DNA from 4 places in the Bradyrhizobium sp. BR14999 genome. Region 1 is predicted to be linked to each of the others. Evidence: predicted binding sites of a transcription regulator. Region 1 holds the regulator's gene; each other region holds the start of a gene.
The links. Region 1 encodes HrcA, which represses chaperone genes, less so after heat shock. Its sites were predicted from a motif close to GTTAGCACTCNCNNNNNGNGAGTGCTAAC; they were not measured.
Positions count from the first base shown of each region.

Region 2: a site for HrcA is predicted at 1,825-1,853, ahead of ACR9YP_RS39595 (co-chaperone GroES). Genes of this name have one in related genera too.
Region 3: a site for HrcA is predicted at 1,674-1,702, ahead of ACR9YP_RS09585 (co-chaperone GroES). Genes of this name have one in related genera too.
Region 4: a site for HrcA is predicted at 1,923-1,951, ahead of ACR9YP_RS19680 (co-chaperone GroES). Genes of this name have one in related genera too.

Region 1 is NZ_CM148536.1:1,032,468-1,037,425, forward strand. It holds gene ACR9YP_RS04835 (hypothetical protein) at 1-754, shown strand, start outside; gene pncA (bifunctional nicotinamidase/pyrazinamidase) at 1,028-1,750, shown strand; gene grpE (nucleotide exchange factor GrpE) at 1,819-2,439, opposite strand; gene hrcA (heat-inducible transcriptional repressor HrcA) at 2,536-3,624, opposite strand; gene rph (ribonuclease PH) at 3,793-4,506, shown strand; gene rdgB (RdgB/HAM1 family non-canonical purine NTP pyrophosphatase) at 4,517-4,958, shown strand, end outside.
Region 2 is NZ_CM148536.1:8,481,789-8,486,746, reverse strand. It holds gene groL (chaperonin GroEL) at 1-1,292, opposite strand, end outside; gene ACR9YP_RS39595 (co-chaperone GroES) at 1,436-1,732, opposite strand; gene ACR9YP_RS39590 (hypothetical protein) at 2,049-2,570, shown strand; gene ACR9YP_RS39585 (protein phosphatase CheZ) at 2,732-3,511, opposite strand; gene ACR9YP_RS39580 (L,D-transpeptidase) at 3,827-4,639, shown strand.
Region 3 is NZ_CM148536.1:2,065,937-2,070,894, forward strand. It holds gene groL (chaperonin GroEL) at 1-1,232, opposite strand, end outside; gene ACR9YP_RS09585 (co-chaperone GroES) at 1,318-1,632, opposite strand; one part of gene ACR9YP_RS09590 (IS3 family transposase) at 1,972-2,233, shown strand; one part of gene ACR9YP_RS09590 (IS3 family transposase) at 2,233-3,101, shown strand.
Region 4 is NZ_CM148536.1:4,281,824-4,286,781, reverse strand. It holds partial or broken gene ACR9YP_RS19690 (O-linked N-acetylglucosamine transferase, SPINDLY family protein) at 1-1,318, shown strand, start outside; gene ACR9YP_RS19685 (usg protein) at 1,326-1,613, opposite strand; gene ACR9YP_RS19680 (co-chaperone GroES) at 1,995-2,309, shown strand; gene groL (chaperonin GroEL) at 2,355-3,995, shown strand; gene lepB (signal peptidase I) at 4,125-4,877, opposite strand.

The sequences.
Region 1 (4,958 bases):
GCTGCCGCCTGCGGCCTATGGCGAGGTCGTGAGCGCCTTCAATTCCAATCCGGCCGGTGCGAACGGCGTCAAGCAGGACAAGATCGAGACCCCCGCGGGCCTTGCCTATTTCACCACCGAAAGCGGCAAGGCCGGCGACACTCCGGTGAGGCGTTATTCGATGATCGTGCCGGGCGCAGGCTTCTCCGGCTATGTCGCGGTGCAGATCCCGGAGAATGCGACCAAGATCTACACCGATGAAGCGGTGCGCCAGATGTTTGCGAGCGCCACCACCCGCAAGCAGGTCTCGGCCGAAGAGCAGATCGCGCTGATGCCGTTCAAGATCACCGAGCTCGCCGACTTCAAGGACATCCGCACGCTGGCGCCGGGCTCGAGCATCATCCTGGCCGACGGCAACGAGAGCGCAGGCTATGAGTCGAAGCCGTTCATGATCCTCGGCCTGATCGGCGCCACCCCGCAGCAGGCCGACGACCGCGCCCGCTTTGCGCAGGAGGCGGCGCTCCAGATTCCCGGCGTGCGCGAGTCGCGCGTCACCATGTCCGAGCCGATCCGCATCAACGGCCAGCAGGGTTTCGAGACCCGGATCGACGGCGTCAGCGGCAAGGACAAGACGCCGGTGACCGTGGTGCAGTGGATCCGCTTCTCGACCGGCGGCGCCTCGCTGCGCATCATCGCCAGCGCCCCGCGCGACCAGTGGCAAGCCGCCTTCACCCGCTTCCGCGCCGTGCGCGACGGCATCCAGCCGAAGGGTTAGTCGCATCCACAAACTGGATGCGCTCCCTCCCCCGCTCGCGGGGGAGGGTTGGGGAGAGGGTATCTCCGCAAGGGGACATTCCCGACGTGGAGAGAGCCCTCACCCGCCGCGCTCTGTGAGCGCAGCGACCTCTCCCGCAAGCGGGAGGGGTTAAGCGAACCCGCCGACCAAGCCCAACCACTCACCAATGTCGGCTGCATTTTCGGGCTTCTGTTCGTATGCGAACGGAACTAGGCTTTCTTCCCGTGGATCATCCTGGAGGGGAGACGAACGATGCTGGATCGGCGACACATGTTGGCGACGCTTGCGACCACGGCGCTCGCGGGCCTCGCTCCAACCGCGCTGTTTGCGGCCGCGTCAATCAAGCCGGACGAGGCCTCCGCGCTGCTCGTGATCGACGTGCAGAACTGCTTCCTGCCCGGCGGCAGCCTTGCGGTGAAGGAAGGCGAGCAGGTGGTGCCTGTCATCAACAAGATCGCGAAAGCGTTTGCGAACGTGGTGATGACGCAGGACTGGCATACGCCCGGCCACATCTCGTTCGCGTCGGTGCATTCCGGCAAGAAGCCGTTCGAGACCGTCGATCTTCGCTACGGCAAGCAGGTGCTGTGGCCGGACCATTGCGTGCAGGGCACCGAAGGTGCCGCGCTGTCGAAGGACCTTGCGATCCCGCACGCCGAACTCATCATCCGCAAGGGTTTTCACAGGGACGTCGACAGCTATTCGGCCTTCCTCGAAGCCGACGGCAAGACCTCGACGGGCCTTGCCGGCTATCTGAAGGGCCGCAAGATCAAGCGCGTCTTCGTCGCTGGCCTCGCGACCGATTTCTGCGTCGCCTGGACGGCGCTCGATGCGCGCAAGGCGGGCTTCGAGGTCTATGTGGTGGAGGACGCCTGCCGCGGCATCGACACGCAGGGCTCGCTGGCAAAGGCCTGGGCCGATATGGCCAAGGCCGGCGTGAAGCGGATTCAATCTGCGGATATCGCGGTGAGTGCGTAAGAGTTTCGCACCGTCATTCCGGGGCGATGCGAAGCGTCGAACCCGGAATGACGGCGAAGCCGTGAGACTCAGTTCGCCGCGCCGCTCGACTCATTGTTGTTGTTGGCCGCGGGCGCAGCCTTCGCGCCGCCCTTGGCGACACCGACCAGGGCGGGACGCAGCACACGCTCGCCGATGGTGTAGCCGGCCTGCACGACTTGCACCACGGTGCCCGACGGCACCGACGCATCCGGGACCTCGAACATCGCCTGCTGGAAATTCGGGTCGAACTTCTGGCCCTGCGGATCGAACTTCTTCACGCCATGCTTTTCCAGCGCGTTGAGCAGCGAGCGCTCGGTGAGCTCGACGCCCTCGATCAGCGAGGTCAGGCCGGGATCGGCCGCCGCACGGGCCTCGGCCGGAACGGCATCGAGCGCGCGCTGGAGGTTGTCGGCGATCTCCAGCACGTCGCGGGCAAAGCCGGTGATGCCGTAGAGGCGGGCGTCGGCGACCTCCTTGGTGGTGCGCTTGCGCAAGTTCTCCATCTCGGCCAGCGTCCGCAGCATGCGGTCGCGCGCCTCGGCGGATTCCTTCTGCAACGTCTCGACCGAGCCCGGCTCGGGATCGTCGGGCATGATGTAGGGCTTCGAGACCACGGGCTCGCCGGTGGGCGCGGTCGTGTCTTCGGGTTGCCGGTCTTGATCGGTCATCGGCTCTATTCTCGAACTCGTCTCAGGGGATTGTTGGCCCGGATATCGTGCCTAAGCTTACGAAAATCAAGCGCCTGTGATCGGAGGAAACGCCGGTCAGCCCCCCAAAAGGCGACTGACGATGCGGGCGGCGTAGTCCACGGTCGGGATCACGCGGGCATAATTCAGTCGCGTCGGGCCGATCACGCCGAGCACGCCGACAATATGGCCGGCGGCATCCCGATAGGGCGAGATGATGGTGGAGGAACCCGACAGTGAGAACAGCTTGTTCTCGCTTCCGATGAAAATTCGCACGCCTTCGGCGGTCTCGGCCCGGCCGAGCAGGTCGATGACGCCACGCTTGGTCTCGAGATCGTCGAACAACAGGCGCACCCGCTCCAAATCCTCCAGCGCGTGCAGATCTTCCAGCAGATTGGCGTGACCGCGGACGATGAGCTGGCGGTCCTCGTTCTCCCCGCCGGACCAGCTTGCGATGCCAGCCGAGATCACCTTTTGCGTCAGCTGATCGAGCTCGGCGCGGGCCTCGCCGAGTGCGGTCTCCAGCTCGAGCCGCGCCTCGGCCAGCGTGCGGCCGCGGATCCGCGCATTGAGGAAATTACCGGCTTCGGTGAGCGCCGAGGAGGGAACTCCGGGCGGCAGCGTCAGGACGCGGTTTTCGACTTGGCCATCCTCGCCGACCAGGATCACCAGCGCCTTCTCCGGTTCCAGGCGGACGAATTCGATGTGCTTGAGCCGCGCATTGGATTTCGGCGTCAGCACGACTGCGGCGGCACGGGTCAGCCCCGACAGCCGCATCAAGGCCTGGTCCAGCGCCGCCTCGACCGATTGCGCCTCGCCGACGGAAGAGAGCTGGCTCTGAATGGATTGCCGTTCGGCCTCGTTGAGGTCGCCGACCTGCATCAAGGCATCGACGAAGAAGCGCAGACCGAGTTCCGTCGGCAGCCGGCCAGCGGAGGTATGGGGCGCATAGATCAGGCCGAGCTGTTCCAGATCGGCCATGACGTTGCGCACGGAGGCCGGCGACAGCGGCATCGCGATCAGGCGCGAGATGTTGCGCGAGCCCACCGGCTCGCCGGTCGCGAGGTAGCTTTCGACAATTTGACGAAAGATGTCGCGGGAACGCTCGTTGAGCTGGGCGAGGCCTGCGCGCGGCGCGATCAGATGGATCGGATCGTGATGGGCCACAGACGGTAACTCCTCTCAGATACTCATAATTTGTCCATCCCGGGCGCTTCTGACAAGCGTGGCGTTTACAGGCTCGAAATCAGGGGGTGAAAAAACCTTGCCGCCCACCCTCGCCCCTCCTACAAGCACCGCGAACAGCCTTTTCCCGTGAGTTTTGGAGGATTTCCCATGCGGCCAAGCCGCCGTGCGCCCGACGAATTGCGCCCCGTGACGCTGGAGCGCGGCGTGGTCAAATATGCGGAAGGCTCGTGCCTGGTGAAATTCGGCGACACCCATGTGCTGGTCACCGCCACGCTGGAAGACCGCCTGCCGCCGTGGCTGAAGGGCCAGGGCCGCGGCTGGGTCACCGCCGAATACGGGATGCTGCCGCGCGCAACCTCCGAACGCACCCGCCGCGAGGCCTCCGCCGGCAAGCAGAGCGGCCGCACCGTCGAGATCCAGCGCCTGATCGGCCGCTCGCTTCGCACCATCGTCGACCTCGAAGCGCTCGGTGAGCGCCAGATCACGGTCGATTGCGACGTGCTCCAGGCCGACGGCGGCACCCGCACGGCCTCGATCACCGGCGCTTGGGTCGCGCTCGCCGATTGCATCAACTGGATGAAGGCGCGCAACATGATCAAGACCAACGTGCTGCGCGACAACGTCGCCGCGATCTCCTGCGGCATCTACAATAGCACGCCGGTGCTCGATCTCGACTACGCCGAGGATTCGGAAGCCGAGACCGACGCCAATTTCGTCATGACCGGCGATGGCCGCCTCATCGAAGTGCAGGGCACCGCGGAACGCGAGCCGTTCACCGAAACCGAGTTCCTGGCGCTGATGGCGCTGGCGCGCAAGGGCGTCGCGCGTCTGGTAGACTTGCAGAAACTGGCTGTGGCGTAGTCAATAGGCCATGCACCGCCGAATCACGGACAAGCTCGTCATCGCCACCCACAATCCCGGCAAGCTCGCCGAGATGCGGGAGCTGCTTGCACCGTACGGCATCGAGGCGGTGTCGGCCGGTGAGCTCGACCTGGGCGAGCCCGAAGAGACCGGCAACGATTTCCGCAGCAATGCCGCGATCAAGGCGATCGCGGCGGCGCGGGCGTCCAAGCTCCCGTCCTTCGCCGATGATTCCGGCATCGTGGTCGACGCGCTCGACGGCGCGCCCGGCATTTTCTCCGCGCGCTGGGCCGGGCCAAACAAAGACTTCGCAGTGGCGATGGCGCAGATCGAGCGCCTGCTCCAGGAGCGCGGCGCGACGATTCCGGCGAAGCGCACCGCGCATTTCGTCTCCGCGCTCTGCGTCGCCTGGCCCGACGATCATCTCGAAGAGGTCGAGGCGCGGGTCGACG
Region 2 (4,958 bases), 1.4 Mb from region 1:
TTGGACAGGCGGCCGACCGCCTTCTTGGCGCGCAGCAGCGCGACGCCGCCGCCCGGAACGATGCCTTCCTGCACCGCGGCGCGGGTGGCGTTGAGCGCGTCCTCGACGCGATCCTTCTTCTCCTTGACCTCGATCTCGGTGGCGCCGCCGACGCGGATCACCGCGACGCCGCCGGCGAGCTTGGCGAGGCGCTCCTGAAGCTTCTCACGGTCGTAGTCCGAGGTGGTCTCCTCGATCTGCGCCTTGATCTGGCCGACGCGGGCCTCGATGTCGGGCTTCTTGCCGGCACCGTTGACGATCGTGGTGTTCTCCTTGTCGATCACCACCTTCTTGGCGCGACCGAGCATCTTCACCGTGACGTTCTCGAGCTTGATGCCGAGCTCTTCGGAGATGAGCTGGCCGCCGGTGAGAACCGCGATGTCCTCGAGCATGGCCTTGCGGCGGTCACCGAAGCCAGGCGCCTTGACGGCGGCGACCTTGAGGCCGCCCCGCAGGCGGTTGACCACCAGGGTGGCGAGCGCCTCACCCTCGACGTCCTCGGCGACGATGACGAGCGGCTTGCCCGACTGCACCACGGCTTCGAGCACCGGCAGCATGGCCTGCAGGCCCGAGAGCTTCTTCTCGTGCAGGAGGATGTAGGCGTCCTCGAGCTCGGCGGTCATCTTCTCGGCATTGGTGACGAAGTAGGGGCTGAGATAGCCGCGGTCGAACTTCATGCCCTCGACGATGTCGACCTCGGTGTCGAGCGACTTGTTCTCCTCGACGGTGATGACGCCCTCATTGCCGACCTTCTGCATCGCCTGGGCGATCATCTTGCCGATGGCGGCATCGCCGTTGGCCGAGATGGTGCCGACCTGGGCGACTTCGGAGGAGGCGGCGACCGGCTTGGCGCGCTTCTCGATGTCCTTGACCACGGCCGCAACCGCGGAATCGATGCCGCGCTTGAGGTCCATCGGGTTCATGCCGGCGGCAACCGCCTTGGCGCCTTCGCGCACGATGGCCTGGGCCAGCACGGTCGCGGTGGTGGTGCCGTCGCCGGCGAGGTCGTTGGTCTTGGAGGCGACCTCACGTACCATCTGGGCGCCCATGTTCTCGAACTTGTCCTCGAGTTCGATCTCCTTGGCGACGGTGACGCCGTCCTTGGTGATGCGGGGGGCGCCAAAGCTCTTCTCGATGACGACGTTGCGGCCCTTCGGGCCGAGCGTCACCTTGACGGCGTTGGCGAGAACGTCGACGCCGCGCAGCATGCGATCGCGCGCGTCTCCGGAAAACTTGACGTCTTTGGCAGCCATTTCTGCAATCCCTCGTGTTTCGTGATGTATCTGCCGCTTGTGTTGCACCAATCCCGGGTCCGCAAGTCGAACCCGGCGGAATGATGGATGCCCGGATCGCGCGATCCGGGCATGACATTCAGCGGCCGTTCAGACGGATGGCCTTAGGCCAGCACGCCCATGATGTCCGACTCCTTCATGATCAGGAGCTCTTCGTTCTCGATCTTGACCTCGGTGCCCGACCATTTGCCGAACAGCACGCGGTCGCCGACCTTGAGGTCGATCGGGATCAGCTTGCCGGTCTCGTCGCGGCCGCCCGGGCCGACGGCGACGATTTCGCCCTGGGAGGGCTTTTCCTTGGCGGTGTCGGGAATGATGATGCCGCCCTTGGACTTTTCCTCGGCGTCGATACGTTTGACCACGACACGGTCATGCAGCGGACGAAATTTGGATTTAGCCATGACGTTTCCCTTTGGAGGCTCGCTTCGGAAGTAGTGGAAGTGGGTTGGGGCGGCGCTTCCGTCCACCCTCTTCCCGAGGATCGAACGGCACGCTTAGCAATCGGGCTTTCCGAGTGCTAATAGTGCGCCCGGAAATATGGCTTGGCCGCGATCCTGTCAAGCAAAGGTGGTTAAGCGATTGGTGAGGCGGATATAGGATGGTGGCATTGGAAACTCGTTCGGGGCGCCGGCGTATCAAACGACGGCATTGCTCCGGCGGCTGTTTTGCGCTTGGCTGCGGGAGGGGTGCGGCCATGGTCTTGTTCGGGGGAATGCCATGATCAGTTCAGCTCGCGCGCGCACGGTTGCCAATCTGGCCGCCGCGTCTTGTCTGGCGCTATTGCTGGGCGCCTGCGGCGGCGGCATGAGCCTGCCGTCCTTCTCGTCGTCTTCGCCGCCGCCCGAGGCTGAGCCCGGCACCGGCCCGGAAATGCCCGCGACGATCCGCTCCGACGAGATCGTCGGCCGCTGGGGTCTCGCCTCGTTCCAGAATCCGGCCGACCGCGCCCGCACCGAGGCTGCCGCCCGGGCGCAGTGCAAGAATCCCTATGTGATCACCGCCGGCTCCTCCGGCGGCGTGATCATGCATCTGGCCGACCAGGCGACCCCGCAGGAGCTGCGGCTGAAGGGCTCGCCGAGCGGCAAGAACTACATCGGACCCGCCGGCCCGACGCCGGGCGAGCAGGACCGCGAGATCATCTCCTTCGATGGCCGCGTGCTGATCACCCGCTTCATCGACAAGGACGCCGCCACCCGCTACGGCAACATGGTCTACGTCCGCTGCGCGCCGAGGGCGTGATCGGGATTCCGGCCTAACCACGCGTCATTGCGAGCGGTAGCGAAGCAATCCAGAGTCTTTCCACGGTGACGGTCTGGATTGCTTCGCTACGCTCGCAATGACGGCAAACAAAAAAACGCCGGCTTGCGCCGGCGTTTCGTCTTTCCGTAGTCGACGCCCGCTCAGTCGAACAGCGCGTCGATGTCGTCCTGCGAGGCATGGCCGACGTCGCCGGCGAGCTTCGGGCCGTTGAGGAGCTTTTCGTCATCGCTGCGGCTGTCGACAGGCGCCGGCACATGGGCCTTGATCGCGTCGACGCCGCCCCAGATCTCCATCATCGCATTGATGTGCTGCTCGATGAACTTCATCGTGGTCATGACCTTGCTGATGCGCTGGCCGGTCAGGTCCTGGAAGTTGCAGGCTTCGAAAATCGAGATGACGCGTTCCTGGATGTCGTCGGCGAGCCGCTTCTGCTGATCGGCCGATTGCACCTTGGACATCGCGCTGGCCGCCTGGTCGATCGACTCGGCGGCTTCGAGGATTTGCTGCGTCGCCTGCTCGGTGCCGCCGACGACCGCGCCGAGCTCGCCATTGACCTTGGCCATCTCGCCGCCGTCGAAGCTCTTGCCGTGCAGCGTCGCGATCTCGCGCTTGGTGCGGTCGATGGCGTCGTGGATGAGGTCGAGCTCGACCTTCAGCTTCTCGCACTGCTCGATCTGCGCCCGGTAGGTCTCGAGCATGGTACGGGCTTCCGAGAGCTCGTGGGCGGTGGAGGCGTCGATCGCCGCCATGGCTGCGCTGCCGGACAGGGGCACAGTGCCCTTCGCCATCTGTGCGCGGATCGCACGCAGCTCGGCCATGATCTCGCTATGCATCGGGATTGCTTCTTCGGTTACGTCAAGAATCGGCATCTCGCCACCGGCGATATCTTCGACGCGAAAACGCTTGCGGTGAACAGCCATCAGGATACTCCCCCCACCTCATTCACGCGTCTTTGTAGGCAGAAGCGATTTAACACGAAGTTCACAGCCGGAACTGTTGTGCGGCATCGCGCGACGGCGTGCAAAGAAGCGATTAACCATGGCTGCGCTGCGTTCATCGAAAATAAACGCTGATCGCCAAATTGGCCCGCGCTTGACGACGTGGTGAATCCAAACGCTTGATACGTTTACCAAACAAAACGGCTTTTGCTTTTTATTGACCACGTCGCGGCGGCCGATCAGCCAGGCGCCTTCCCCGACGCATGTGATCTAGACGAAACAGTACAGAGTACGTCGATGTTCAAGAAAATGTCTGTCGCGCTGCTCGGCAGCGCTTGCACCTTCATTGCCGGCGCCAACAGCGCCAGCGCCTTCGATAACACCGTGTCGAACGATCCGCCCGCGGTGCTCTATGCGCCGCAGGTGCCGCCGGCGCCGGTGCGCGTCGCCTCCAACTCGAACATGGGCGGCGGCTTCATCGAATTCCTGTTCGGTGACGGTCCCGGCCGCGGTCCGGCCTACGCGCCGCAGCAGCCGGGGTATCAGCAGCAGCCGGCCTATTACGATCAGCGCCGTCTGCCGCCGATGGGCGAGCCGCAGATGCAAGGCGGAGTTCAGCAGGGCGCGCTCCAGCAGGATGCGGTCGATCCGCGGCAGCGTCCGTTCGATCCGAAATTCGAGAAGCAGCTCGTCGACTATAGCGGCAAGGAAAGTCCCGGCACGATCGTGGTCGATACGCCGAACAAGTTCCTCTATCTCGTCGAGGGCAACGGCAGGGCGATGCGCTACGGTATCGGTGTGGGCCGTCCCGGCTTCACATGGTCCGGCGTGAAGTCGATCACCGCCAAGCGCGAATGGCCGGACTGGACGCCGCCGGCGGAAATGCTGGCGCGCCGCCCCGATCTGCCCCGGCACATGGAAGGCGGCCCGGAAAATCCGCTGGGCGCCCGCGCGATGTATCTCGGCTCCACGCTCTACCGCATCCACGGCTCCAACGAGCCCTGGACCATCGGCACCAACGTCTCCTCCGGCTGCATCCGCATGCGCAACGAGGACGTCATCGACCTCTACGGCCGTGTCAATGTCGGCACCAAAGTCGTGGTGATGTGAGGCGTTGTGCGCTTGAAGCGAGCCGTCAACCCGCGCCGGCTCGCGATGCGCGGCATCGAAGGCGTTGCGTGCCGCCGGCAAACGCCTTCCAGCTATGCTCGCTGACGGTGCCGCGTCGACCCGGCAACGGAGCAGCGACGACGAGTTGACGAATGGGAATGTGGTGCGCCAGCGGAGCGGTTCAACCGCCGCGCCGACAGCTCTGCCTTCCTGAGCCGCTCGTGCAGTCCCTCCAACTCGTACAATTCGGTGATGAGATGTGTCGTCACGTCGGATAAGGTTGCAATGCGCTGCTGAAGTGAACTCATTTTAAAACCCC
Region 3 (4,958 bases), 1.0 Mb from region 1:
ATGCCTTCCTCGACAGCCGCGCGGGTCGCATGCATCGCGTCATCAACGCGATCCTTGCGCTCCTTCACCTCGACCTCGGTCGCGCCGCCGACACGGATCACCGCGACGCCGCCGGCGAGCTTGGCCAGACGCTCCTGGAGTTTCTCACGGTCGTAGTCCGAGGTGGTCTCCTCGATCTGCGCCTTGATCTGGGCCACGCGCGCCTCGATGTCGGCCTTCTTGCCGGCGCCGTTGACGATCGTGGTGTTCTCCTTGTCGATCATCACCTTCTTGGCGCGACCGAGCATGTTGAGCGTGACGTTCTCGAGCTTGATGCCGAGATCTTCCGAGATCGCCTGGCCGCCGGTCAGGATCGCGATGTCCTGCAGCATGGCCTTGCGGCGATCGCCGAAGCCCGGAGCCTTGACGGCCGCGACCTTCAGACCACCGCGCAGGCGGTTCACGACCAGGGTCGCGAGGGCTTCGCCTTCGACGTCCTCGGCGACGATGACCAGCGGCTTGCCGGTCTGCACCACGGCCTCGAGCAGCGGCAGCAGCTCGTTCAGCGAGGAGAGCTTCTTCTCGTTGATGAGGATGTAGGCGTCGTCCATCTCAACGCGCATCTTGTCGGCGTTGGTGACGAAGTAGGGCGAGATGTAGCCGCGGTCGAACTGCATGCCCTCGACGACGTCGAGCTCGGTCTCGAGCGACTTGGCTTCCTCGACGGTGATGACACCCTCGTTGCCGACCTTCTTCATGGCGTCGGCGAGGAACTTGCCGATCTCGGCGTCGCCATTGGCCGAAATCGTGGCGACCTGGGCGATCTCGTCGTTCGAGGTGACCTTCTTAGAGTTATTCTGGAGGTCCGCAACGACGGCGTCGACGGCGAGGTCGATACCGCGCTTGAGATCCATCGGGTTCATGCCGGCAGCAACGGCCTTGGCGCCTTCACGGACGATCGCAGCCGCGAGCACGGTCGCGGTGGTGGTACCGTCGCCGGCCGCGTCAGCGGACTTGGAGGCGACTTCGCGTACCATCTGGGCGCCCATGTTCTCGAACTTGTCGTCGAGCTCGATCTCCTTGGCGACGGTGACGCCGTCCTTGGTGATGCGGGGAGCGCCGAACGACTTGTCGAGCACGACATTACGACCCTTCGGGCCGAGCGTGACGTTCACGGCATTGGCGAGGATGTCGACGCCGCGCAGCATGCGATCGCGGGCCTCAACGCCGAATTTCACTTCTTTGGCTGACATATTGATTTCCCTGAGTTGTCTTATCTCACCCTTGGCGAGGCGCCCGGCAGGCGCTCCTCAGGGGTGAGCAGTGCGAGCGGTTGGATTAAGCGACCTTCTTCTTGGCCGACACGTCGGTGAGAACGCCCATGACGTCGCTTTCCTTCATGATCAACAGCTCCTGGCCGTCGATCTTGACCTCGGTGCCCGACCACTTGCCGAACAGCACACGATCACCGACCTGGAGATCGATCGGGATCAGCTTGCCGCTCTCGTCGCGGCCACCTGGGCCAACGGCGATGACTTCGCCCTGGGAGGGCTTTTCCTTGGCCGTATCGGGAATGATGATGCCGCCAGCGGTCTTCTCTTCTGCGTCGATGCGCTTGACCACGACGCGGTCATGAAGCGGACGGAAGTGCATGCAGTCCTCCTAACATTTGCACGAGTTGAGATTTCAACCTTGTTAGCAATTGATGCCTGCGAGTACTAACGCAGGCGCAGCTGAAATAGGACGGGCTTCTACGGGAGCAAGAGCTGCCAGCAAAAAATCGCACTCAGAAGTCGTCTCTGCCAGAATCATTTATCGAAGCTAACTGATCCGTCCGCAGTGTGAGGTTGCCGTGCTCGGCCGAGGTCTGCACGCCGTCGCGGCGGATGCTCTTGGCCTGGAACAGAGCTGGCTCCGCAAATTCGGACAGTAGCTTGAGTGGATTTTCTGCCTGACAGCGGCGAGGATTCTCGCCGCGAATCAGGAGCGAAGATGACGAAGAGGAGTCGCCGGACGCATTCTCCGGCATTCAAGGCGAAGGTGGCTTTGGCGGCCGTGAAGGGGGAGAAGACGTTGGCCGAGCTGGCGCAACTGTTTGATGTCCATCCGAACCAGATCACGACCTGGAAGAACCAGCTCCTGGAAGGCGCCGCCGGCGTGTTTGGGCAGGACAAGGGACCGGCCGAGGCGCCGGTCGATTTGAAGGCGTTACATGCCAAGATCGGCGAGTTGGCCTTGGAGAATGATTTTTTAGAGAGCGCGCTCACCAAGGCGGGCCTGCTGAGCGCAAAGCGATGATCGACCGCGACCATGATCTGCCTGTCGTGCGCCAGGCGAAAGTCCTGAGCCTTGCTCGCAGCACGGTCTACTATGAACCTCGGCCGGTTTCGGCCGAGGACCTTGCCTTGATGCGCCGGCTCGATGAGCTGCACCTCGATTATCCCTTCGCAGGGGCGCGCATGCTGCGATCGCTGTTGCGGCGTGAGCGCGTGCAGGTTGGCCGCCGCCACGTCGCGACGCTGATGAAGCGCATGGGGATCGAGGCGATCTATCGCCGCCCGAACACGAGCAAGCCCGCACCGGGCCACAAGATCTACCCGTACCTGCTGCGCGGATTGAAGATCGAGCGGCCGAACCAGGTCTGGGCAATGGACATCAGCTACATTCCGATGCGACGTGGCTTCGTCTACCTCGCGGCGGTCGTCGATGTGTTCAGCCGGCGGGTCCTGGCCCATCGCGTATCGATCACGATGGAGACGATGTTCTGCGTTGAAGCGCTCCAGGAGGCGTTGGCGAAGCACGGCAGGCCCGAGATCTTCAACACGGATCAGGGCAGCCAGTTCACGAGCGTCGACTTCACCAGCGTGCTGCTGGACGCCAAGATCGCTATCAGCATGGATGGCAAGGGCGCCTGGCGTGACAACGTGTTCGTCGAGCGGCTCTGGCGCACGATCAAATACGAGGAAGTCTATCTGCGCGCCTACGACAGCGTGTCCGAGGCGCGAGCGTCGATTTCCAAATATCTGGCGTTCTACAATCGGGGACGCCCGCACTCGAGCCTTGACGAACGCACGCCCGACGAGGCTTACTTCGGCGTGCAAGCGATGGTGATGGCCGCATGATCGTCGCCCGCGATTTTGTCGTCGCTCTGGTCGGGCTACGCCCTCCCGACGCAACGACAAAATCGCAAAGCCCCGCAGTCAGTGTAACCCGGCAGGAATCCACTTAAATTCCGCGGGGCGCTGTCCAAACAACCGGAGCCAGCTCTAACGCCCAGAGATTGGTACGCTCGAGAGCCTTAGTGCTGCTAAAGCCACTCAGCTTGGTCTCATTGACTGCGCGGATACCGGCTCCGGCCGAAGCGAACCCTAGCGCTGATTAACGCGCTGCGTAACACGAGTTCGCCGGGCTTGCTTGTGTGGATCGTATTCTCATCGAGTTACCGCGACTTGTCCGCAACAGCGAGGGAGCGTGAACAGGTTCGGTGATAACCCTCTCATTCTAAGCAAGCCGATCGTGAAAAATAAGAGCTTCGTTTCATCTCGCTCAACCGCTAACCTTGGCAGTTGACTGGAGCTGGATGAAAAGCGGTCACGGGCCGGCGCCGACCTCTTCAACGAGTGAATCAAACGCGCGAGTGAACCAAACGCGCGGTTCGAACGCATTTAGTGGCAGGAGACTAACCGACGATCGGATCGTCGCTCAACGGAGCAATGCTTTCAGCATAGGTTTTGGCCGCCTCTGCTGATGAAGGTAAATCGTGGGACCACGAGCAAATCCTCAGTGCACAGCCTTGCGCTATGGCTTGTCAGTTCGCAAAACGGCAACGGCGCTCGGTTGAGTGATTCTGGACGCGTTATTCCGGACTCGGAAGGTGGTGCAAAATCCCGGTAAGAGCTGATCGGCACGTCCCGTGCCAAGGTTCGTGCCTCGGCCGAGCGCCCGCGCGGGAGAACTGAATTAAGAGGACATCAGCACTCACGCAAAAATCTATCGCGCTTCATCCACTGTTCTTCTGCGGTGACGCCAATAATCGTATACGCATGCGTTTCGTGTCCCACATTGCGATTAGATCGGCCTTCGGGAGGCAACGAGATGCGACCGCCCCCGGTTTCACCGCACCTTCTTAAGACCGGTCAAAAAGAGTGGAGTGAGGGGCGGCACCGACGACTGGATCGGATCAAACGCCGAGTCCGCCCCCGCATCACCCTGGGAGGTCGGTGATGCGACTTTGAAGGTAGCAAACAATCCAATAATGCAGCTACTGCAACTATCTCACACCAGCATGGCCCGCATGAGGGTTGAACCGGCCGTAGCGTTAGGTTGTAGGCTGTCGGGTCCTCGGGTGTTCCGGCTGTGCGCAGAGAAGAAATGCCGACTGTCACGACAACGAGCGCAAGTGACGGGTAAAGAGAATTGCAGGCAAGGTGAAAGATGTGGTTCGGAGGCCATCGATCAGGAACAATGATTCGATTTTCGCCGTTAGTCCGCCCCGCTCAATGCGGTCGTCAATCTCGATAGTGCGTCAGCTGACCTCCTTTTGCACTCCTAGGTGTTCTCTGCTCGTTTGGATTTTATCCATGTTGGCCGATCGAAAGGACTGCGGCAGACTGGTCAGGCGATCGAGACTTCAAACCTTCCGAAACGCGGTTGCGTTTCGCGCCGGAGCCCTCGTCGCTGGCCTGAGCTCGTGACCGAGCTCTTAGCTTGAGTTCGGGGCGGAGCAAAGTTCAGGCGGGAGCGAATCTAGTTCTGGTTCTTGTCTGTGCGGGCAAGATCCGACTGCGTCAGCCGCTCGATCTTTGTTCGACGTCTGACAGGGCGCACAACTGTGTAAGATTCAAAACACTCGCGTGCTATCGCACCTTCTCGAACCCTTGCGAAGCGCGATCAGGCGCTGAGCGCTCGGGACGGACGCTGGCATGGCCCTTGCTCCTTCTCACAGTAGGCCAATCGAGGCCAGAAGGAGCTGAACATGA
Region 4 (4,958 bases), 3.2 Mb from region 1:
GCCGGGCTTGGCCGGGTCGAGGAAGCCCTCGCCAGCTTCGACAGAGCCCTTGACATCCAGCCTGACCTCCAGAGCGCGATTTCCAACAAGATATTCACGCTCGATTTTATGCCGGACGCCAGCGTTGAGCAGCATCAGCAAGCGCGGCGAGTATGGTGGGAGCGGATCGGCGCGAAAATCGCTTCAGAAGCGGCGGGACCGACATGACAATGGCCGCGATCTGGATCGCCGTCTGGTGCTTGGCTATGTCTCGTCGGATTTTAACGCGCATTCGGCCGCGTTCGTTTTCAAGCCAGTCCTGCAACACCATGACCGGGCGCAGTTCGAGATCGTGTGCTACTCTTGTTCGTCAAAGGTGGATGCGACGACCGGCGAATTTCAAGGGTTCGCCGATCGCTGGCGCGACGCCTCGCAATGGACCGACGATCGCCTCGCCGCTCAAATCCGCGCCGATGGCGTCGATATCCTGATCGATCTGTCCGGCCATACCAGAGGAAACCGGCTCGGCGTGTTCGCGCGCAAGCCGGCACCGATCCAGGTGCATGGTTGGGGCCACGGCACTGGCACGGGGCTGCCAACGATCGATTATTTGTTCTCGGACCCCGTCGCGATTCCTTTCGCGGTTCGGCATCTGTTTGCGGAGACCATTGTCGACCTGCCGTGCTTCGTGACGCTGGCACCACTGCCGGCCGGGATTGCTCGCGCGCCAATGCCGGCGCTCTCGAACGGCTTCGTCACATTCGGTGTCTTCAACCGCATCAGCAAGATTTCGGATGAGGCGGTGGAAGTCTGGTCCAGGATTCTCGAGCGGGTGCCGGGTTCGCGACTTCTGATCAAGGATGTTGCACGGGACGATCAACTGGTCCGCGACAATCTGCTGGCGCGGTTTGCGGCTTGCCGATTGCCGGCCGAACGCGTCGATCTGCTCGGAGCCACCTTGCGAAGCGAACATCTGGCATCGTTCAATCGCGTCGACATTGCGCTCGACACCTTCCCGCAGAATGGCGGCGTCAGCACATTGGAAGCCTTGCAGATGGGGGTGCCCGTGGTGGCGAAGCTCGGGACCAGTCTGCCCAGCCGTGCCGGCGGCGCCATCCTCACCGCGCTTGGCCTGCCGAACTGGGTCGCGGATGGCGATGAGGCCTATATCGAAATCGCAGCTGGCGGTGCGGCGCAGATCAGCGACCTCGACAAGCTGCGCCGCGAACTGCCCGGACAGATCGACGCTGCTGCCGCCGGCAATCCTGCCTCATACGCGCGAGCGGTGGACGACGCCTATCGCGCGATGTGGAAACGCTATTGCAGCGGCGGCGTCTGATCTCTCCTCAATGCAGCCGGAACACGCCATCTACGGCGCGCAGCTCGGCCGGCTTGATCAGCTTGGAATGCGCCACCGTCACCGAGAACAAGGGCCCGTCGAGCTTTTCCTGCCAGAAGGCGAGGAAATCCTTCAGTGCCGGAAATTTCGGAAACATGTCGTAGTTCTGCCAGACATACGTCTGGAGCAGCGAGGGATGATCCGGCATCCGGTAGAGAATTTGCGCCGTCGTCAGCCCGTAACCCAGCATCTGTTTCCGGAAATCCTCGGAAACGCCCCCACTCCGCAGTCCCATGCCAACCTCCTTTGCAGGAGCGCATTGAAGGGGGCGGCCTGGTCGGTGTGTACTTGACGAGCCACCCGGTACTGATGCGCTCACATGTGAGAAATGTGACGCAAACTGACAATTCATCTCAAGCCCAAAAGTTTAACAAGCTGTTGAAATTCAATGCGTTAGCAGCAGACACGACTCCGTGCTAATACGGGCCCGGCGCGCCGTTAACGATGGAAAAGAGATTCTGGCAGTCCGCGCTTCCGGGTGCTAATTTTTCTGCTAAAAGCCCTTGCCCCCGCAAAATTCCCGTCCTATTTCTGCCTCGCCCGTGCTAGCACTCGCGGGCAACGACTGCTAACCATCTAAAAATCCTCAACTCGTGCAATTGCTTAGGAGGACTGCATGAAATTCCGTCCGCTTCACGACCGCGTCGTGGTCAAGCGCATCGACGCAGAAGAGAAGACCGCTGGCGGCATCATCATTCCCGACACTGCCAAGGAAAAGCCCTCCCAGGGCGAAGTCATCGCCGTCGGCCCCGGTGGCCGCGACGAAGCCGGCAAGCTGATCCCGATCGACCTCAAGATCGGCGACCGCGTGCTGTTCGGCAAGTGGTCCGGCACCGAAGTCAAGATCGACGGCGAAGACCTGCTGATCATGAAGGAAAGCGACATCATGGGCGTCCTCGACGTCCCCGCTTCCAAGAAGAAGGCGGCCTAAGAGCCTCTCTTTCCCTCCAGTCAAACACCTCAAGGAAAATTCCAGATGGCAGCCAAAGAAGTCAAATTCTCGGTTGAAGCGCGCGACAAAATGCTACGCGGCGTCGACATCCTCGCCAATGCGGTGAAAGTCACCCTCGGCCCGAAGGGCCGCAACGTCGTGCTCGACAAGTCGTTCGGCGCTCCGCGCATCACCAAGGACGGCGTCACCGTCGCCAAGGAGATCGAGCTCGATGACAAGTTCGAGAACATGGGCGCCCAGATGGTGCGCGAAGTCGCCTCCAAGTCCGCTGACGCGGCCGGCGACGGCACCACCACCGCGACCGTGCTTGCGGCGGCAATCGTGAAGGAAGGCGCCAAGTCGGTGGCCGCCGGCATGAACCCGATGGACCTCAAGCGCGGTATCGACCTCGCGGTCGAGGCCGTGGTTGCGGACCTCCAGAAGAACTCCAAGAAGGTCACCTCGAACGACGAGATCGCCCAGGTCGGCACCATCTCCGCCAACGGCGACGCCGAGATCGGCAAGTTCCTCTCCGACGCCATGAAGAAGGTCGGCAACGAGGGTGTCATCACCGTCGAGGAAGCCAAGTCGCTCGAGACCGAGCTCGACGTCGTCGAGGGCATGCAGTTCGACCGCGGCTACATCTCGCCCTACTTCGTCACCAACGCCGACAAGATGCGCGTTGAGATGGACGACGCCTACATCCTCATTAACGAGAAGAAGCTCTCCTCGCTGAATGAGCTGCTGCCGCTGCTCGAGGCCGTGGTGCAGACTGGCAAGCCGCTGGTCATCGTCGCCGAGGACGTCGAAGGCGAAGCCCTCGCGACCCTGGTCGTGAACCGCCTGCGCGGCGGCCTGAAGGTCGCGGCCGTCAAGGCTCCGGGCTTCGGCGATCGCCGCAAGGCCATGCTGCAGGACATCGCGATCCTGACCGGCGGCCAGGCGATCTCGGAAGATCTCGGCATCAAGCTCGAGAACGTCACGCTCAACATGCTCGGTCGCGCCAAGAAGGTGATGATCGACAAGGAGAACACCACGATCGTCAACGGCGCCGGCAAGAAGGCCGACATCGAGGCGCGCGTGGCCCAGATCAAGGCGCAGATCGAGGAGACCACCTCGGACTACGACCGTGAGAAGCTCCAGGAGCGTCTGGCCAAGCTCGCCGGCGGCGTCGCGGTGATCCGCGTCGGCGGCGCGACCGAGGTCGAGGTGAAGGAGCGCAAGGATCGCGTTGATGACGCGATGCATGCGACCCGCGCGGCCGTGGAAGAAGGCATCGTCCCGGGCGGCGGCGTCGCCCTGCTCCGTGCTTCCGAGCAGCTCAAGGGCCTGCGCACCAAGAACGACGACCAGAAGACCGGCGTCGAGATCGTGCGCAAGGCTCTGTCGGCTCCCGCTCGCCAGATCGCGATCAACGCCGGTGAAGACGGCTCGGTGATCGTCGGCAAGATCCTGGAGAACAAGGCCTACAATTACGGCTTCGACTCCCAGACCGGCGAATATGCGGACCTCGTCAAGAAGGGCATCATCGACCCGACCAAGGTGGTCCGTACCGCGATCCAGAACGCAGCCTCGGTGGCCGCGCTCCTGATCACCACGGAAGCGATGGTCGCCGAACTGCCCAAGAAGGGCGGCGCCGGTCCGGCGATGCCCCCCGGTGGCGGCATGGGCGGCATGGACTTCTAAGGTCCGGCCACCTCAACGACTACGAAACCCCGGCAGCGATGCCGGGGTTTTTGTTTTTGGGGCAGAATCTCCCCACTCGTCATTCCGGGGCGCGCCCCTCTTGGGCGCGAGCCCGGAATGACGGGGGCCTCACTCCACCTTCCCCAACCGCTCCATGTGCGGCTCGCCGTCTTCGTCGAGCGACCAGAAGATCCGCGTCACCTTCCCGACGAGATTGTCCATCGGCACGAAACCGAATGTCGACATCATGCGGCTGTCGGTGGAATTGTCGCGGTTGTCGCCGAGCACGAAGAAGTGGCCCGGCGGCACTGTGAAGACGTTGGTATTGTCCAGGAAGCCGTTGTCGATGCAGTCATAGGTCACATAGGACGCCCCGCTCGGCAGCGTCTCGCGCCAGCGCCTGACCTTGACGCCGCCGTCCACACCGCAGGCTGTGCCGGCGAGGCCGTACTTGAGGGCGACGCGCGTCACCGGACGGTCGTTGAGGATGAGCTGGCCCTGCCGCATCTGGATGCGGTCGCCGGGCAGCCCGACCACACGCTTGACGTAGTCGACCGAGGTATCCTTCGGCGTCCGGAATACGACGATGTCCCCATACTCCGGCTCGGCGGCAAAGACACGGCCCGAGATCCAGGACTGCGCGAACGGGAAGGAATAGCGACCGTAGCCATAGGCATATTTTGCGGCAAAGACGTAGTCGCCGACCATCAGCGTCGGCGCCATCGAACCAGAAGGGATGTTGAACGGCTGATATAGGAAAAAGCGAAACAGGAACGGCGGCGACCACAGCACCGGGATCAGCAGAATCAAGATGACAATCGCCTTCCATTCCCGCGACTGCGCCGACGACCGCGGCCGGATCGTTTCCTGAAGAATGGTCATGCACCTGCCCTGATCAAGTCCGTAGTCGTCGCGAGATTACGCAACTTTTGCGCGCATGCAATCCCGGCTCCGCGATCTTGG